DNA from 2 places in the Ruegeria sp. TM1040 genome. Region 1 is predicted to be linked to the other one. Evidence: riboswitches for the same ligand, from Rfam matches in the RefSeq annotation. Region 1 holds a riboswitch; the other holds the start of a gene.

Region 1 (4,212 bases):
GTTCGACCGACTGCTGGAGGACGGCGACACCTATATGATCGGCTCGATGCAGGCTTTTGCGATGTATACGCCCGGTCACACGCCCGCCTGTATGGTACATGTGATGGGAAATGCAGCCTTTGTCGGCGATACGTTGTTTATGCCCGATGGCGGCTCTGCCCGCGCGGATTTCCCCGGCGGTGACGCTGGAACCCTGTATGACAGCATCCAAAAGGTGCTGGCGCTGCCGGACGAGATGCGGCTGTTCATGTGCCACGACTATGGCCCGAACGGGCGAGACATCGCGTGGGAGACTTCGGTGGGCGACGAAAAGGCCCATAATATCCACGTTGGCGGCGGCATCTCGAAGGAGGAGTTTGTCAAATTCCGCACCCAGCGGGACGCGCAGCTTGATATGCCGAAGCTCATCATTCCATCCCTGCAGGTCAACATGCGGGCAGGCGAGGTGCCCACCGACAAAGACGGGCATCCTATGCTCAAGGTGCCTCTGAATGGTCTCTGATCTTCGCATCACCATCGCGTAGCGGGCCCTGCCCGGGCGCGATTGGCTGCATAAGGAACCCCAATAAGAATGCCGAGCTTTCGCCAATATTTCCCCATCCTCGTATGGGGCCGGGACTACGACAAATCCGCCCTGTCGAATGATCTCATAGCGGCGGTGATCGTAACGATCATGTTGATCCCGCAGTCGTTGGCCTATGCCCTTTTGGCGGGATTGCCGCCCGAAGCGGGGATCTATGCCTCCATCGCGCCTATCCTGCTCTATGCGGTTTTTGGCACCAGCCGGGCGCTTGCGGTTGGTCCGGTTGCGGTGGTGTCGCTGTTGACAGCATCTGCTGTGGGGCAAGTGGCCGAACAGGGCACGGCGGGGTATGTCGTCGCGACCCTCACGCTGGCCTTCTTGTCGGGGAGCTTTCTGGTTCTGATGGGGGTGCTCAAACTTGGCTTCATTGCCAATTTTCTGAGCCACCCGGTCATAGCGGGTTTTATCACCGCATCGGGTATTCTAATCGCGACAAGCCAGATCAAACATATCCTCGGCATTCGTGCCGAAGGTCATACCTTGCCGGAGATGCTCTATTCGATCGCGCTGCGTCTGGGCGAGGTAAACTGGATCACCTTGTTGATCGGAGCCAGCGCGACAGGCTTTCTATTCTGGGCTCGCAAACACCTGAAGCAGACACTGCATGGCATGGGGACGCCGCCGCTCTTGGCGGATATTCTGAACAAGGCGGGGCCAGTGGCGGCCGTCGTCACCACGACTGTGGTTGTCTGGGGATTTGACCTTGCTGAGAAGGGCGTCAAAATCGTGGGTGAAGTACCCCAAGGCTTACCACCGCTCACGATGCCGGGCTTTGCTCCCGATCTGATCGGAGCGCTTCTGGTGCCCGCGATCCTGATTTCCATCATCGGTTTTGTTGAGTCTGTTTCCGTGGCGCAAACTCTTGCCGCCAAGCGACGCCAGCGCATTGACCCGGATCAGGAGTTGATCGGCCTCGGCGCGGCCAATTTAGGGGCCGCCTTTACCGGTGGCTACCCGGTGACAGGCGGCTTTGCACGGTCGGTTGTGAACTTTGACGCTGGCGCCGAGACGCCGGCTGCTGGGGCCTTCACGGCCATCGGGTTGGCCCTTGCCGCCGTGGCCCTCACCCCGTTGGTTTATTACCTGCCGATCGCGACACTAGCGGCGACCATCATCGTGGCTGTGCTGAGCCTCGTCGACCTGTCGATCCTCAAAAAAACCTGGACCTATTCGCATGCCGACTTCATCGCTGTTGCGGCCACCATTCTTTTGACCCTGGGACTCGGTGTCGAAATCGGTGTCGCTTCCGGCGTCATCCTCTCTGTGGTCTTGCACCTCTACAAGACCTCTCGCCCCCATGTGGCGGAGGTTGGGCTGGTGCCCGGCACCCAGCATTTTCGCAACATCGATCGTCACAACGTCCAAACGGACCCCCGTTTGGTGTCGCTGCGCGTCGATGAAAGTCTCTACTTCGTCAACGCCCGATTTCTCGAGGACCTGATCCAGAAACGCGTCACCGAAGGCTGCGCGATCAAACATGTGGTGCTTATGTTTTCGGCGGTGAACATGGTGGACTATTCTGCGCTCGAGAGCCTCGAAGCCATCAATCACCGCCTAAAGGACATGGGCGTTGGTCTCCACCTTTCCGAGGTCAAAGGGCCCGTGATGGATCGCCTTCAAAGATCTGATTTCATTGACGAAATGAACGGAAAGATCTTCCTTTCTCAATATGAGGCCTGGGCCAATCTGACCGCGGGGGCGCAACAGGGCGCTGCGGACACAGGGCAGGGCGACCAGCTGCGCTGCGGCGCATGAGCCTATCTTGTTACAAGAGATCGTTGCACATAACGCGCGCCATGAGAGCGGGTGCGTTTGACTTCACGCGACACAGTTGCTAGCTGAACAGCGAACCGTTGGGGTGCCTCCTGGAGGCTGAGAGGCGTGCATGCGCTAACCCATCGAACCTGATCCGGGCAATACCGGCGTAGGGAACGGTCTACTGATGTGCGGACTCTCTCTTTGCCGGTGCCCCTATTTATGGGAGCATTGTAGTGGCGCATATCGCATTGACCATCGCAGGATCTGACAGTGGCGGCGGCGCCGGTATTCAGGCGGACCTCAAGGCCATGTCCGCGCTTGGCGTTTACGGTGCCAGCGTGGTTACGGCCATCACCGCCCAGAACACCCGCGCCGTAACGGCGGTGCATTCAATCCCGCTAGAGGTCATCTCGGCTCAGATTGAGGCTGTTCTGAGCGATCTTGATGTGCGCGCGATCAAGATTGGAATGCTCGCTACCCCGGGCATAATCGGCTGTGTCCATGAGGCGCTCGGCGCATTTTCGGGGGAAATCGTCCTTGATCCGGTGATGATTGCCAAATCCGGTGATGCGCTGCTTGCTGCGGATGCGGTCGACAGCCTTCGAAAGGAGCTTGTGCCAGGCGCCACTGTTCTGACCCCGAACCTGCCCGAGGCGGCGTGCCTGTTGGATCAACCGGTTGCGCAGTCGACTGATGAGATGATCTCGCAAGGTCTCGCACTTTGCGAGCTGGGGGCACAGGCTGTACTCATGAAAGGCGGCCATGGGGCAGGGGAGATCTGCGAAGATATTCTTGTTTCGGGGGGCGAGGTCCGCGCATGTTTCCGTGCGCAGCGCCAGCACACAAAAAACACCCATGGCACCGGCTGCACCCTTTCCTCTGCCATTGCCGCTGGCCTCTCCAAAGGCCTGACGCTTCCAGAGGCCGTGCAGGAGGCGCATGAGTACCTTCAAGGCGCAATTGCCCAAGCGGATGCGCTGGCCGTGGGTCATGGTCACGGCCCTGTCCATCACTTCCACGCCTTCTGGTCCGCATGATGCTCTATTCTGTCATCGGAGCGGGTGTCGCTGGGCTCGCAGTTGCCACGGAACTGGTAGCGCGCGGCGCAAGGGTGCAGGTCTTTGACCCCGCCGGTCCGCCCGGCGCCCATGGGTGCTCGTGGTGGGCAGGGGGCATGCTTGCCCCTTGGTGCGAATACGAAAACGCCGAAGAGCCGGTCTTGCGGCTGGGGCAAGAGGCAATCCAGTGGTGGCAGGACAGAACCCAAGTCACCCATCGCGGCACTTTGGTGGTGGCCGGGCGGCGCGACATTCCGGATCTGCGCCGCTTTGCTCGCCGCACCGAAGGGTTTCGTCAGATCGACCACGACATCACGGAACTGGAACCCGATCTCGTTGGCTTTTCGCAGGCCCTCTTTTTTGAAGAAGAGGCTCATCTGGACCCGCGCCGGGCGCTTGCGGATCTCTATCAGAGGCTAATGCAAGAGGGCGTGGTGTTTCATGCTGAGTGCGCGCCGGACAATCTTGAAAATGTGATTGATTGCAGAGGTTTGCAGGCGCGCGATTGCCTGAAGGATCTACGCGGTGTTAAGGGTGAAATGCTGGTCATCCGCTGCCCGGATGTGACGCTGACGCGACCTGTGCGACTGCTGCACCCGCGGATGCCTCTCTACGTTGTGCCGCGTGGAGACGGCCTCTATATGCTCGGCGCAACCATGATCGAGAGCGAAGACCGCGCCCGGATTACCGCGCGCTCGATGCTTGAGTTGCTCAGCGCTGCCTATGCGCTGAACCCGGGCTTTGGCGAGGCGGAGATCCTCGAGATCGGCGTCGATCTGCGCCCTGCATTTCCCGACAACCTGCCACGGATCC
Region 2 (4,212 bases), on a different replicon from region 1:
CCGTGGTTGGGGTTTCAACCAACCCGGTGCGCCCCAGTTACTATGTCGCCAGATACCTGTCCCTCAAGGGGTATCGGGTCATCCCCGTCAATCCGGGCCACGCGGGCAAGGAGCTCTTTGGCGAGACGATCCGCGCCACCCTGTCAGACATTGATGCCCCCGTCGACATGGTCGACATCTTCCGCCGTCCCGAAGCGGTGCCGGAGATTGTGGACGAGGCGCTGGCGGTGTTTCCCGCGCTCCAGACGATCTGGATGCAGATCGGGGTGGAACACGCAGAGGCCGCCGCAAAAGCCGAGGCGCGCGGCCTCACCGTGATCCAGAACCGATGCCCAAAAATCGAGTATCAGCGCCTCTTTGGTGAACTGCGTCAGGGTGGTTTTGCCACCGGGATCATTTCATCGAAACTGTGACCACTGGCGGAACGCGCCGGGGCGCTGCCCCGGACCCCGAGATATTTTTGAAAAGCTGAAGCGGGCCGGAGGGATCAGGCAGGATGCGCAATCGCGCGTTCGACCCATGCTACGAGGGCATCGAGATCCGGGCTGGCTTCTTCACAGAGCCCTTCGGCGAAATTCTGGAAGGCCTCGACATTCATCCTGTTCACGCCACAGACGACCGGCACCCCCATCGCCAGCGCTTCGGCAATGATCGGGCGCATGCCGCGGCCATCGGCCTCATGTTTGCCAAATTTGTTGACCAGCAGTACCTGCGGCGCAGGCGAGAGAGAGAGGGAGCTGGTGACCAGACCGACCGCGCGTTCGAGTGCGTCGGGATTGAGACGGCAGCCGCGCGCGCCCTCGCCCAGCGACTGCGAGATGCGGATGGTTTCACCTTCTGGCAGCACCCGCACATCCATATCGCAGAGTTTATTGTCGTAGCATTCCGTGTTGGTCTGCACGATGCCGGCAGTCCGGATCCCCTTGCTGGCCAGTTGCTCGGCCAAGGCCGTGAGAAGCCGGTCGGTGGCGCCACGTTCTGTTGTCATCACATAGGTCAGCTGCATGGGCGCAAGCGATGTGGGGTCATCCGACATGGGGGTAGCAGACATGGGGTATCCTTTGTGTCTTTTGCCGGCAACCGTAGCGCGGTTGGCTTGCGCCGACCAGAGGGCTGTTGTCGCAGCCCGACCTGCGCAGGGATGGCGCGGCGCATCGCGCAAGAGCTGTGCCAAAAGGCGTGCGGGCGAGACACCAGCATGACAACTTTCCTGTAATACACTGATTTTAATCACTATGCCTAGACGCACTCACACCCATAGCGCGAGTTCATCTTAGCACACTCGCCGGGAATCGCTTGACGCTTTTTGGGGGCTGCTCTACCCCTTGCAGCACGCAGGGGAGTCCCAACCCAAGGGGACTGAGAGGCGGACGGGGAGTGATCCCGGTGACGCGACCCTTTGAACCTGACCCAGTTGATACTGGCGGAGGAAGCTAGGACAGTCGCGCACCGCCCCCGTTCAGGGCGCGTTCGCGCTGATCTGAGACGGCAGGATCTGAACACCCTGCCCCGTTTTCCTGAGGCCCGGCTCAATTGGTGTTTTTGAGAATGGACTCGAGGAGCACCAAGATGAACACCCCAACCCGACACCCGACCCCCAACGTCACAACGGGCGCCCTGCCCGCCTCCCGTAAGATCTATGTGGCAGGCGAGATGCATGAAGGCATCCGCGTGCCGATGCGCGAAATCGCCACCCACCCGACTGCGGGCGAGGCGCCGCTACCGGTTTATGACAGCTCCGGCCCCTATACCGACCCCGATGTGTCAACCGACATCCGCGAGGGATTGGCCCCGTTGCGCGCGGCGTGGATCAAGGCCCGCTGCGATGTTGAGGCCTATAGTGGCCGCGATGTGACCGCTGCAGACAATGGCTTTGTCGAAGGCGATCGGCTGGTGCCTGAGTTTCCTGTAAAACCGGCGCCCCTGCGCGGGAGGCAGCGGGCCGCTCCGACTCAGCTGGCCTATGCGCGCGCAGGAATCATTACGCCCGAGATGGAATTCGTGGCGATCCGAGAAAACCAATTACGCGATCTGTCGCCCTGTCATTGTGCGCGCGACGGGGAGGATTTTGGCGCCAATATCCCCGACTACGTGACGCCAGAGTTTGTCCGCGCTGAAATCGCCGCAGGGCGCGCCATCATCCCCGCCAATATCAACCACCCGGAGCTGGAGCCGATGATCATCGGCCGCAATTTCAAGGTGAAGATCAACGCCAATATGGGCACCTCTTCGGTGACCTCCTCGATGGAGGAGGAAGTGGACAAGCTGGTCTGGGCGATCCGCTGGGGCGCAGATACGGTGATGGATCTCTCGACGGGCCGCAACATCCACAACACCCGCGAATGGATCATCCGCAACAGCCCGGTGCCCATCGGCACCGTGCCGATCTATCAGGCGCTGGAGAAGGTGAACGGCATCGCCGAGGATCTGACATGGGAGGTGTTTCGCGACACGCTGATCGAGCAGGCGGAACAGGGCGTCGATTACTTTACCATTCATGCGGGCGTCCGGCTGCATATGGTGCCGATGACCGTGGAACGCGTGACGGGGATCGTGTCGCGCGGTGGGTCGATCATGGCGAAATGGTGCCTGCATCACCATCGCGAGAGCTTCCTCTATGAGCACTTCGAGGAGATCTGCGACATCTGTCGGCAGTATGACGTGAGCTTCTCGCTGGGTGATGGCTTGCGTCCCGGGTCGATTGCCGATGCCAATGACGCCGCGCAATTTGCCGAGCTGGAAACGCTGGGCGAGCTCACAAAAATCGCCTGGGCCAAGGACTGTCAGGTGATGATCGAGGGGCCGGGCCATGTGGCGATGCACAAGATCAAGGAGAACATGGACAAGCAGCTGGAGTGCTGCCACGAGGCGCCGTTTTACACGCTCGGCCCGCTCACCACGGATATTGCGCCGGGGTACGATCACATCACCTCCGGGATTGGCGCGGCGATGATCGGCTGGTTTGGCTGCGCGATGCTGTGTTACGTGACGCCCAAGGAACATCTGGGCCTGCCGGACCGCGATGACGTTAAAACCGGGGTGATCACCTACAAGATCGCCGCCCATGCCGCTGATCTGGCCAAGGGTCTGCCCGGCGCGCAGCGGCGCGATGATGCGCTGAGCCGCGCGCGGTTTGAATTCCGCTGGGAGGATCAGTTCAACCTCTCGCTCGACCCGGAGACCGCGCAGAGCTTCCACGACGAGACCCTGCCCAAGGAGGCCCACAAGGTCGCGCATTTCTGTTCCATGTGCGGGCCAAAGTTCTGCTCCATGCGGATCAGCCACGACATCCGCGCCGAAGCCCAGAAAGAAGGGTTTGAGGCGATGGCGGCAAAATTCCGCGAAGGCGGTGAACTCTATGTACCACTGAAGGACACCGCACCAGAAGAGGCCTGAGCGCAGCCGTGGCCACCCGCTGCGCTGCCTGTGCGCCTCTTTAGGCGCGCGGGCAGCGCCCGGCCCAACGGGAGGTCGGGTCCCACCTTGAAAAGGTGGGGCATGACTGACGGGCGGGAGCCTCCCCGCCGTAGCCTACCCAAATCAGGCCCGGATCAGCGCCTGATCAGAGCGGCTTGCCGTCGAACTGCTGCAAGGTGACGCCCGCATCTTCGAGCTGGCGGCGTACCGCGCGCGCGATCTCCAGCGCCTCGGGCGTATCGCCGTGCAGGCAGATGGTGTCGATGCGCGCCGGGATACGGCTGCCGTCCTCGGCCAGAATTGCCCCGTCCTGCACCATCTGAGCCACCCGCGCGCCAGCACGCTCGGCATCATGGATCACCGCGCCCGGCAAGGACCGATCCACCAGCGAGGCATCGGCGTTATAAGCCCGGTCAGCAAAGATCTCGCAGGCGACATTGCAGCCCAGCGCCTCGGCTGCGGCCTGCTGCTGAGTGCCTGCCATCACCATGATGATGATCTCCGGCGCGACCCGCAGAGCAGCCTCATAACAGGCGCGCGCCATGTCATGATCGGCTGCGGCCATATTGGCCATGGCCCCGTGCAGTTTCAGATGACGCACCTTGCCCCCGGCGGCCTCTGCCATCGCCTGGGCGGCGCCCACCTGGTACTGTACCAGATTGCCGAGGCTCTCATGCGGCAAGTGCAGCTTACGCCGGCCAAAGCCCTGAAGATCGGGAAAGCCCGGATGCGCGCCAATGCCGACGCCGCGCGCCACCGCATCGGCCATGGTCTGCGCCATGACGTCCCAGTCGC

The links. A riboswitch is a leader RNA that binds a small molecule or an ion and turns the genes downstream of it on or off. The one in region 1 is predicted to bind thiamine pyrophosphate.
Region 2: linked by a shared signal. The riboswitch ahead of thiC (phosphomethylpyrimidine synthase ThiC) and the one ahead of thiD (bifunctional hydroxymethylpyrimidine kinase/phosphomethylpyrimidine kinase) in region 1 are both predicted to bind thiamine pyrophosphate.

What each region holds. Positions count from the first base shown of each region.
Region 1 is NC_008043.1:702,375-706,586, forward strand. It holds gene TM1040_RS03710 (MBL fold metallo-hydrolase) at 1-502, shown strand, start outside; gene TM1040_RS03715 (SulP family inorganic anion transporter) at 572-2,338, shown strand; TPP riboswitch at 2,428-2,531, shown strand; gene thiD (bifunctional hydroxymethylpyrimidine kinase/phosphomethylpyrimidine kinase) at 2,575-3,378, shown strand; gene TM1040_RS03725 (FAD-dependent oxidoreductase) at 3,375-4,212, shown strand, end outside.
Region 2 is NC_008044.1:2,155,389-2,159,600, forward strand. It holds gene TM1040_RS14670 (CoA-binding protein) at 1-413, shown strand, start outside; gene TM1040_RS14675 (DUF2478 domain-containing protein) at 488-1,006, opposite strand; TPP riboswitch at 1,327-1,449, shown strand; gene thiC (phosphomethylpyrimidine synthase ThiC) at 1,570-3,396, shown strand; gene TM1040_RS14685 (LamB/YcsF family protein) at 3,563-4,212, opposite strand, start outside.